DNA from 2 places in the Nonomuraea sp. NPDC049378 genome. Region 2 is predicted to be linked to the other one. Evidence: riboswitches for the same ligand, from Rfam matches in the RefSeq annotation. Region 2 holds a riboswitch; the other holds the start of a gene.
What was found. Region 2 has a riboswitch for S-adenosylmethionine ahead of ACZ6SA_RS18640 (aminotransferase class V-fold PLP-dependent enzyme). Riboswitches for the same ligand answer to the same signal wherever they lie in the genome.
Positions count from the first base shown of each region.

Region 1 (4,406 bases), on a different contig from region 2:
TGCATAGAGTGCCAACGAACTGTTTAGCACTCTACCTTGCCGAGTGCAAGCGAACTCACCCGTGGCCGGCGCTCCCCCCCAGGTCAGTCGTCTGTCCGGCGAGCCGCCCCGTGGGCGCACCGCTGGCCGCGGTTCGCGCACGCGGCTCGCCGTACCAGGATCGACGAAAGGAAGGTGACGGTTCGCCCGGACTGCGCTGCCGCGCGATCCCGCCGGTGCATACCAGTGCGGTGAATCAGACCGTCCTGACGGACTCCGCCTGCGGCCCCTTCTGGCCCTGCGTGATCTCGAACTCGACACGCTGTCCCTGTTCGAGAGAGCGGTACCCGTCCATCATGATCGCTGAGTAATGGACGAATACATCCTTACCACCGTCTACCGCGATGAAGCCGTAGCCCTTGTCCGCGTTGAACCACTTGACGGTGCCCTGCGCCACTTCCGACTCCTCTTACTGGGCTCCCAGACCTCGCCCATTCCTTCGCGAGACCCGTAATCGCCTGACTTAACGGAAAATCAGCCAGGCGATCGCCCTCGACCATACCTGTGGCACGGGGTTTGGCAACAGAGTCAATCCGCAGACTGCGCATTTCCTCTCATCGACGGTTCAACGTTGAATTGCCGGGAAAAGAAGAAGGCGCCCACAAGGGGCGCCTTCGCCGAAGTGTGATCTGCCGCACTCAACCGCCGGCGACGGCGGGGATGATGGAGATCTGGGTGCCCTCCGGGGCCGGAGTGTCCAGCCCTTGGGCGAATCGGACGTCCTCTTCCCCCACATAAACGTTGACAAAACGCCGAATCTTGCCCGATTCATCCAGAATTCTCGCGCCGATACCCGGGTAGTCAGAGTCCAGCTTGGCCAGCACGTCACGAAGAGTCGCACCCTCGCCACTGACCTCCGCGTTGCCCCCGGTGTAGGTGCGCAGAATGGTGGGAATCCGCACAGAAACGCTCATGGTTTAACTCGCCTTTCCTGGTTGTCAGACAGTCGCGCGGAACGCGTCGAGGGAGGGCTTGATCACGGCCGTGGGCCTGGCGTCGCCGCTGATCGCGTCGAGCGTCTTGAGGCCGTCGCCGGTGTTCAGCACCACGGTCTCGGCCTCCGGGTCGAGTTGCCCGGTCTCGGTGAGCTTCTTCAGCACGCCCACGGTCACGCCGCCCGCGGTCTCGGCGAAGATGCCCTCCGTCGAGGCCAGGAGCTTGATGGCGGCCACGATCTCGGCGTCCGTGACGTCCTCGACGCCCCCTCCGGTCCGCCGCGCGATGTCCAGCACGTACGGCCCGTCAGCGGGGTTTCCGATGGCCAGCGACTTGGCGATGGTGTCGGGCCTGACCGGCTGCACGACGTCGTGCCCCGCCTTGTAGGCGGTCGACACCGGCGAGCACCCGGCCGCCTGCGCCCCGAAGATCTTGTAGGGCGTGTCCTCGACCAGCCCCAGCGCCACCAGCTCCTTGAAGCCCTTGTCGATCTTCGTGAGCTGCGAGCCCGAGGCGATGGGGATGATGATCTGCTCGGGCAGCCGCCACCCGAGCTGCTCGGCGATCTCGTACGCGAGCGTCTTGGAGCCCTCGGCGTAGTAAGGGCGCAGGTTGATGTTGGTGAACCCCCACTTGTCACCGAGCGGGTCGCCGATCAGCTCGGAGCAGAACCTGTTGACGTCGTCGTAGGTGCCCTCGATGCCGACCAGCCGGCCGCCGAACACCCGGGCCATGGCGATCTTGGCCTGTTCGAGGTTGGCCGGGATGAACACGCACGCCTCCAGCCCGGCCCGCGCCGCGGCGGCCGTCACCGCGCCCGCGAGGTTGCCCGTGGAGGAGCAGGAGAGCGTGTGGAAGCCGAAGTTGCGGGCCGCCTCGACGGCCATGGCGACCACGCGGTCCTTGAAGGAGTGGGTGGGGTTGCCCGAGTCGTCCTTGACGTGGAGGGATCTGATGCCGAGCGCCCGCCCGAGATTGCCGGCCCTGACCAGCTTGGTCCACCCGGGGTTCATGTTGGGCTTGTCGGCGACGTCGGCCGGCACGGGCAGCAGCGAGCGGTAGCGCCAGATGTTGGCGGGACCCGACTCGATGGCCGCGCGGGTCACCTCGCCGAACTCGTAGGCCGCTTCGAGCGGCCCGAAACACTCCTGGCAGGCGAAGCTCGGACCGAGCGGGTAACGCGCGCCGCACTCGCGGCAGGACAGACCGACGGCGGGACCGAAATCGAGCGACATGAAGCGAGGCCTTCCCTCATCTTCGTCTGCGGCCACCTTGACCACAGACCGGAATTGGCACCTTGTCCCGGTCGGCCTCGCCAGGTCGCGAGTCACAAGCCGGGAGGGTTGCCGGGGCTTCGCAGGGCCGGTCCCTCCACCCCTCTGGATGAGCAATATTCAGTTGTCGACTCGGACTCTACCCGCCCACGTGGCGGAAACGTCCTCCCGTCTCAAATAATGGGACGAGAGGTCTCAGCGATAGTCATCTCCCAGCACGCCCTGCACGTACTTGCGCGCCTGGTGGATGCGCGACTTCGCGGTGCCGAGCGGGATGCCGAGCTGGTCGGCCACCTCGTTGTAGTCGAGCTGGACGATGTCGCGCAGAACCAGCGCCTGCGCCAGATCCGGCTTGTCGGCCTCCAGCGCCTCCATGGCGTCGAGCAGGTCGAGCCGCGAGCCCGCGATCACGCTGACGCGCCGCACGTCGGGCTTCTGCATGGGCAGCTCGTCCGAGCTCTGCTCGGCCGCCCGGCGTTTGAGCGACCGGTACGTCGTGCGCGCGCAGTTGGCCGTCACGATGTGCAGCCAGGTGCTGAACCTGGCCCGCCCCTCGAAGCGCCCGATGTTGCGCGCCACGGCCAGCAGGGTGTCCTGGGAGGCCTCCTCGGCGTCCTGGTGGTAGGGCAGGATGCGGGCGCAGTGACGCATCACATCGGGCTCGATCCGCCGCAGCAGCTCGCCAAGAGCACGGTGGTCTCCTGCCGCGGCGGAGCGGGCGAGTTCCTCGGTTAGCTCATCAAGCGCCATAGCTGGGATCCTATGGTCGTAGGGAGCCTTGTTGGCATCCTTCCTTTTCCGATGGGCCGATCACCACGATGATCAGTGTGGTTCCGTCTACGCCGACACGCCAGTCGGAAGGAGTCTCCTTGAGGTCTCACGCCAGCTCACCGCCCTGCGCGCGGCCCGCTCGGTAGGAGCGGTCGCCGTGAACAACGTCCTGGTGGCCTCCAACCGCGGCCCCGTCTCCTTCACCGTCTCCGACGACGGCGAGCTGACCCTGCGGCGCGGCGGCGGCGGGCTGGTGTCGGGATTGTCCGGCGTGGCCAAGGGCGATGGCGTCCTGTGGGTCTGCGCGGCGCTGTCCGACGGCGACCGCAGCGCCGTGCGCCTGGCCCCCGGCGGCCGCATCGACCAGGCCGGCTACGACACCGGCCCGCTGCGCATGCTCGACATCCCGCCCGCCACCTTCCACCGCGCCTACAACGCCGTGGCCAACTCCACGCTGTGGTTCGTCAACCACCTGCTCTACGACATCCCCAACGCGCCGCTCTTCGGCACCAAGTTCGGGCGCGAGTGGGAGTCCTACCGCGACTACAACGGCGCGTTCGCGCTGGCGCTGGCCGAGGAGGCCGGCCACGAGGCCAGGGTGATGGTGCAGGACTACCACCTGACCCTGACCCCGGCGATGCTCCGCGCCGAGCGGCCGGACCTGCGCATCGCCCACTTCAGCCACACGCCGTGGGCGCCGCCCGAATACTTCTCCCTGCTGCCCGACGAGGTCGCGCGAGAGGTCCTGGAAGGCATTCTGGGGGCCGATCACGCCGGATTCCTCACCGGCAGGTGGGCGCAGGCGTTCATGGACTGCTGCGAGGCGCTGCTGGGCGCGGAGGCCGACCGCGTCGGGCGCAGCGTCACCCACGACGGCAGGACGACCCGCATCGGCGTGCACAGCCTCGGCGTGGACGGCGCCGCTCTCTGGGAGCGGGCCTGTGAGCCCGACGTCGAGTCCCACATGACCGCGCTGAGGGAGCAGGTGGGCGACCGCAAGCTGATCGTCCGCATCGACCGCACCGAGCTGTCGAAGAACATCGTGCGCGGCCTGGTGGCCTACGGCGAGTTCCTCGGCGCCCACCCCGAGTGGCACGGCCGGGTCGTGCACCTGGCCTTCGCCTACCCGAGCCGGCACGACCTGCCCGAATATCGCGAATACACCGCGTCGGTGCAGCGCTGCGCCCAGCAGATCGAGGACAAGTACGCCACGGAGGACTGGGACCCGCTGATCCTCAACGTCAACGACGACTATCCGCGCTCGCTCGCCGCGTACCGGATGGCCGACGTGCTGCTGGTCAACCCGATTCGCGACGGCATGAACCTGGTGGCCAAGGAGGGCCCGGTGCTGTCGCCGCGCTGCGCGCTGGTGTTGTCGCGGGAGGC
Region 1 is NZ_JBVJHP010000011.1:337,416-341,821, forward strand. It holds gene ACZ6SA_RS25225 (cold-shock protein) at 236-436, opposite strand; gene ACZ6SA_RS25230 (MoaD/ThiS family protein) at 678-953, opposite strand; gene thrC (threonine synthase) at 978-2,210, opposite strand; SAM riboswitch class I at 2,224-2,365, opposite strand; gene ACZ6SA_RS25240 (RNA polymerase sigma factor) at 2,445-2,999, opposite strand; gene ACZ6SA_RS25245 (alpha,alpha-trehalose-phosphate synthase (UDP-forming)) at 3,178-4,406, shown strand, end outside.
Region 1: another riboswitch for S-adenosylmethionine. It lies ahead of thrC (threonine synthase); the one in region 2 lies ahead of ACZ6SA_RS18640 (aminotransferase class V-fold PLP-dependent enzyme).

Region 2 (4,406 bases):
GGATCTCCACGCCGTGCACCTCGATGTCCTCCAGCACCCAGCGCTCGAACATCTGCAGCGGCGTGTCCCAGCGCATCAGCTCCTCCACGGCCGTGGGCAGCAGCGAGGGGTCCTCGCGCAGCCGTACGAGCTCGGCGGGGTTTCTGAACAGCGACCACCAGCCGTTGCCCGTCACGTTCACGGTGGCCTCGTGACCGGCGTTGAGCAGCAGGACGCACGTGCCGACCAGCTCGTCCTCGGTCAGCTCGGCGATCTGGGTGAGCGCGCTGATCAGATCGTCGCCGGGGCGCGGCCGGCGCTCGGCGGCCAGGGCCCTGAGGTAGCCGGCGAACTCCTCCGCCGCTCGGACCGCGGCGTGCTGGGCGTCGGGGGCGGGGTTGAGCTCGTACATGCCGCAGATGCCGGCCGACCACGGGCGCAGCAGGTGGCGGTCCTGGTCGGGGATGCCGAGCATCTCGGCGATCACGGTGACCGGCAGCGGCTCGGCGACCTCGGCGATCAGGTCGCCGCCGCCCTTGGCGACGTACGTGTCCACCAGCTCCCGGGCGATGGCGCGCACGCGGGGGCGCAGCGACTCGACCATGCGCGGCGTGAACGCCTTGGAGACCAGCCGGCGCAGCCTCGTGTGCACCGGCGGCTCCACGTCGAGCATGCCTGCCCTGATCACCCGCCAGAACGGCTCCTGGAACTCCGGCTCCGGCGGCCTGCCGAACTCCTCGTGCGTGGCCACGTGCAGGTAGGACCGGCCCAGGCGGCGGTCTCTGAGCAGCGCGTTGACGTCCGCGTGGCGCGAGATCAGCCACTGGTTCGTCGGTTCGAAGTAGCTGATCGGGGCCTCGCGCCGCAGCTCTTCGTAGACGCCGTACGGGTGAGCCACGAAATCCGGATTCCAGGGATCAAAGCGCATCATTTCATCTTAGAAGCCGGATCCTCCGTCGCGGGAGTGCCCTCTTCCGTCTCCTCCTCCAACGCCCGCTGCCTGGCGTGCCTGCCGCGCATGCGGATGTTCAGCAGCTCCACGATCACCGAGAACGCCATCGCGAAGTAGATGTAGCCCTTGGGGATGTGCTGGCCGAGCCCCTCGGCGACGAGCATCACCCCGATCAGCACGAGGAACGCCAGCGCCAGCATCTTGATGGTCGGATGCCGGTCGACGAACCTGCTGATCGGCCCGGAGGCGAACAACATCACCAGCACCGCCACCACGACCGCCGCGACCATCACGCCGAGCTCGTCGACCATGCCGACGGCCGTGATCACGGAGTCGAGCGAGAAGACGACGTCGAGCACCATGATCTGCACGATGACGGACGTGAAGGAGGCCGCCGCGGCCTTCCTGCCGTCCTTGCCGTGCGGCCCCTCCATGCTGTGGCCGATCTCCGTGACGCTCTTGGCCAGCAGAAACAGGCCGCCCAGGAGCAAGATCAGATCGCGTCCCGAGATGTCGTGGCCGAAGACCGCGAACAGCGGATCGGTCAGGCGTACCACCCACGACAGCCCGAGCAGCAGGAGCAGGCGGCTGATCAGCGCCGCGGCCAGGCCGAGCACGCGGGCCCGGTCACGCTGCTCCGGGGGCAGCTTACCCGCCAGGATGGAGATGAAAATGATGTTGTCGATCCCCAGCACGATCTCCAGGGCGACGAGGGTGAGAAAACCGATCCAGATTTGCGGGTCAGCCACCCATTCCAGCATTTACGCACCTCCAAGGCATGTGACGGCGGGTCTCCCGGTAGCAACGACTCAGCTGTCCCATAAGTTCGCCCGCTTGCGATCCATGCCCTGGTACGGGTTATAGTCCTTGACGTAGGTCATGAGTGCCAGCGACAAGCCCCGGCTAGCTGGCCGGCAACCCTCGCGTCCGCGGCGGGGTGCCCCGGGTGAAGACCTGGTCCGTCACGAGGTGTGGCGGGCAAGCGCGGGCTCCGCTGGCTGCTCCAGGGGTCCGACGACCCCGAGGAGGATTGCCGTGTCCACGCTGACGATCTTCAAGTCCGCTCACGTCCGGGCGGACGAGGCTCCCGCCACCACCGAGGAACGGCGCGTCCCCGCCGTGCTCGGCGCCGACCTCAAGGTCCCGGTCAAGGGCGGCAGGCTGGTGAGCTACGCCAATCTCGACTACGCCGCCAGCGCCCCTTGTCTCGCGCCGGTCAGCGCGGCCGTCGCCGCCGCGCTCCCTGCCTACTCCAGCGTCCACCGCGGCGCGGGCTACGCCTCCCAGCTCACCACCGCCCGCTACGAGCAGGCCCGTCACACGGTCAGCGCGTTCGCCGGCGCCCGGCCGGACGACGCCGTGATCTTCACCCGCAACACCACCGACGCCACCAACCTGCTCGCCCGCTGCCTGCCCGAGGGCACGACCACCGTGGTCTTCGACACCGAGCACCACGCCTCCCTCCTCCCCTGGCCCCGGTCCGTACGGCTGGCGCCGCCCGCCCTCCCCGGCCAGGCCGTGCGCGCCGCCGACGACGCGCTGGCCGCGATCGACGGGCCCAAGCTGCTCGTGGTCACCGCCGCCTCCAACGTCACCGGCGAGCTGTGGCCCATCGCCGCGCTGGCCCACATCGCGCACCGGCACGGCGCCAGGATCCTGGTGGACGCCGCGCAACTCGTACCGCACCGGCGGCTCAACCTCACCGCGCTCGATCTCGACTACGTGGCCTTCTCCGGGCACAAGCTCTATGCGCCCTTCGGGGCCGGCGTGCTGATCGGGCGGCGTGACTGGCTTGCCGAGGCGGAGCCGTACCTGAGGGGCGGGGGCGCGGTCCGGTCGGTGGCCGGCGCCGTCGAGTGGCACGACGACCCGGAGCCGCGGCACGAGGCGGGCACGCCGAACGTGCTCGGCGCCATCGCGCTGGCCGCGGCCTGCGACGCGCTCACCGCCACCGGGTGGACCCCGCTGGTGCGGGAGGAGGAGCGGCTGATCGCCCGGCTGCGTGCCGGTCTCGCCTCGATCGAGGGCGTACGCGAGCTGTCCCTGTGGGGGGAGGACCACCCGCGCGTGGGCATCGTGTCGTTCACCGTCGACGGGCGCCCGGCCCGCGAGGTGGCGGAGGTGCTGTCCGGCGAATATGGCATCGGGGTGCGCGACGGCAAGTTCTGCGCGCACCCGTTCGTCCGTCACCTGGTGGACGTGCACGCGGGCGGCGGCTGCGAGGACGGCACGGCATCAGCGGTGCGCGCCTCGATCGGCATCGGCACCACGCAGGAGCACGTGGACCGGCTGATCGAGGCGCTGCGCGACCTCACCTCCCGCTGAGTCAGCCTTTCGGCGGTTCGCCGCGGCGCGGCGGCGGCTCGTCGCCGACCAGGGCGTCGATGTCCCGCATGTCCTTGTCGCTGAGCGTGCTGTCCTTCGGCGCGCTCGGCTGCCGGGGCACCTGGGGAGGCTCCTGCTGCGCCGGCTCGGGCGTCGTCGGCCCCCCGGCCGCACCGGTCGTCGTCGTGCCGGTCGTGGCCGTGCCGGGCCTGGCGGGCGCGCGGGCGGCGAGCTCCGCCTCGGCCGCACGGCGTTCGGCACGCCTGCGCGACATCGTGCGGACGATGCCGTCCAGGCCGAACCTGCCGCCGCCCAGCACGAGGAACAGCAGGCACAGCGTGCCCAGTGCGGCCGGCAGCTCCCAGCCGTTGTCGGAAGACAACGGGGTGAGCCCCCAGTGCACGAAGAAGATGGCGCCCAGCATGTTGATCAGCAGCAGCAACGCCACCGGCCTGACCAGCAGGCCAAGGATGAGGAAGATGCCGCCGACGGTCTCCACGACGGTCGCGTAGGAGGCGGCCAGCTCGGGCAGCGGGATCCCCGACTCCCTGAAGCCCTGTGCGGTGGCGCCGAGGCCGCCCTGCCACTTCTGCCATCCATGAGCAAGGAAGATCACGCCCGTCACCACGCGCGCGATCAGGGCCGCGACGTCGAACAATACCCTTTTCATGGTTATTTCTCCCCCCATTCCAGGTATCCCTCCCCATGTCCGACTTCGGAATGCATGGTCATACCAAGCTTTGACCGTCCACCCCGCGCTGGATCGACACCCACGACGGTGGCAGCATGGCCGTATGACGGAACGCGTGGTCGGACTCGGTGCGGGCGCGAAAGAACTGGCCACCGAGGACATGATCCTCAACATCGGCCCCCAGCACCCGTCGACCCACGGGGTGCTCAGGCTCCGGCTGACGCTCGACGGCGAGCGCATCGCCACCGCCGAGCCGATCATCGGCTACATGCACCGCGGCGCGGAGAAGTTGTTCGAGGTCCGCGACTACCGCCAGATCATCATGCTCGCCAACCGGCACGACTGGCTGTCGGGGTTCGCCAACGAGTTGGGCGTGGTGCTCGCCGCCGAACGCCTGCTCGGCATGGAGCCGCCGGTCCGGGCCGTGTGGGCGCGTACGCTGCTCGCCGAGCTCAACCG
Region 2 is NZ_JBVJHP010000008.1:69,750-74,155, reverse strand. It holds gene ACZ6SA_RS18650 (cytochrome P450) at 1-907, opposite strand, end outside; gene ACZ6SA_RS18645 (TerC family protein) at 907-1,680, opposite strand; SAM riboswitch class IV at 1,807-1,922, shown strand; gene ACZ6SA_RS18640 (aminotransferase class V-fold PLP-dependent enzyme) at 1,967-3,256, shown strand; gene ACZ6SA_RS18635 (DoxX family protein) at 3,258-3,926, opposite strand; gene ACZ6SA_RS18630 (NADH-quinone oxidoreductase subunit D) at 4,051-4,406, shown strand, end outside.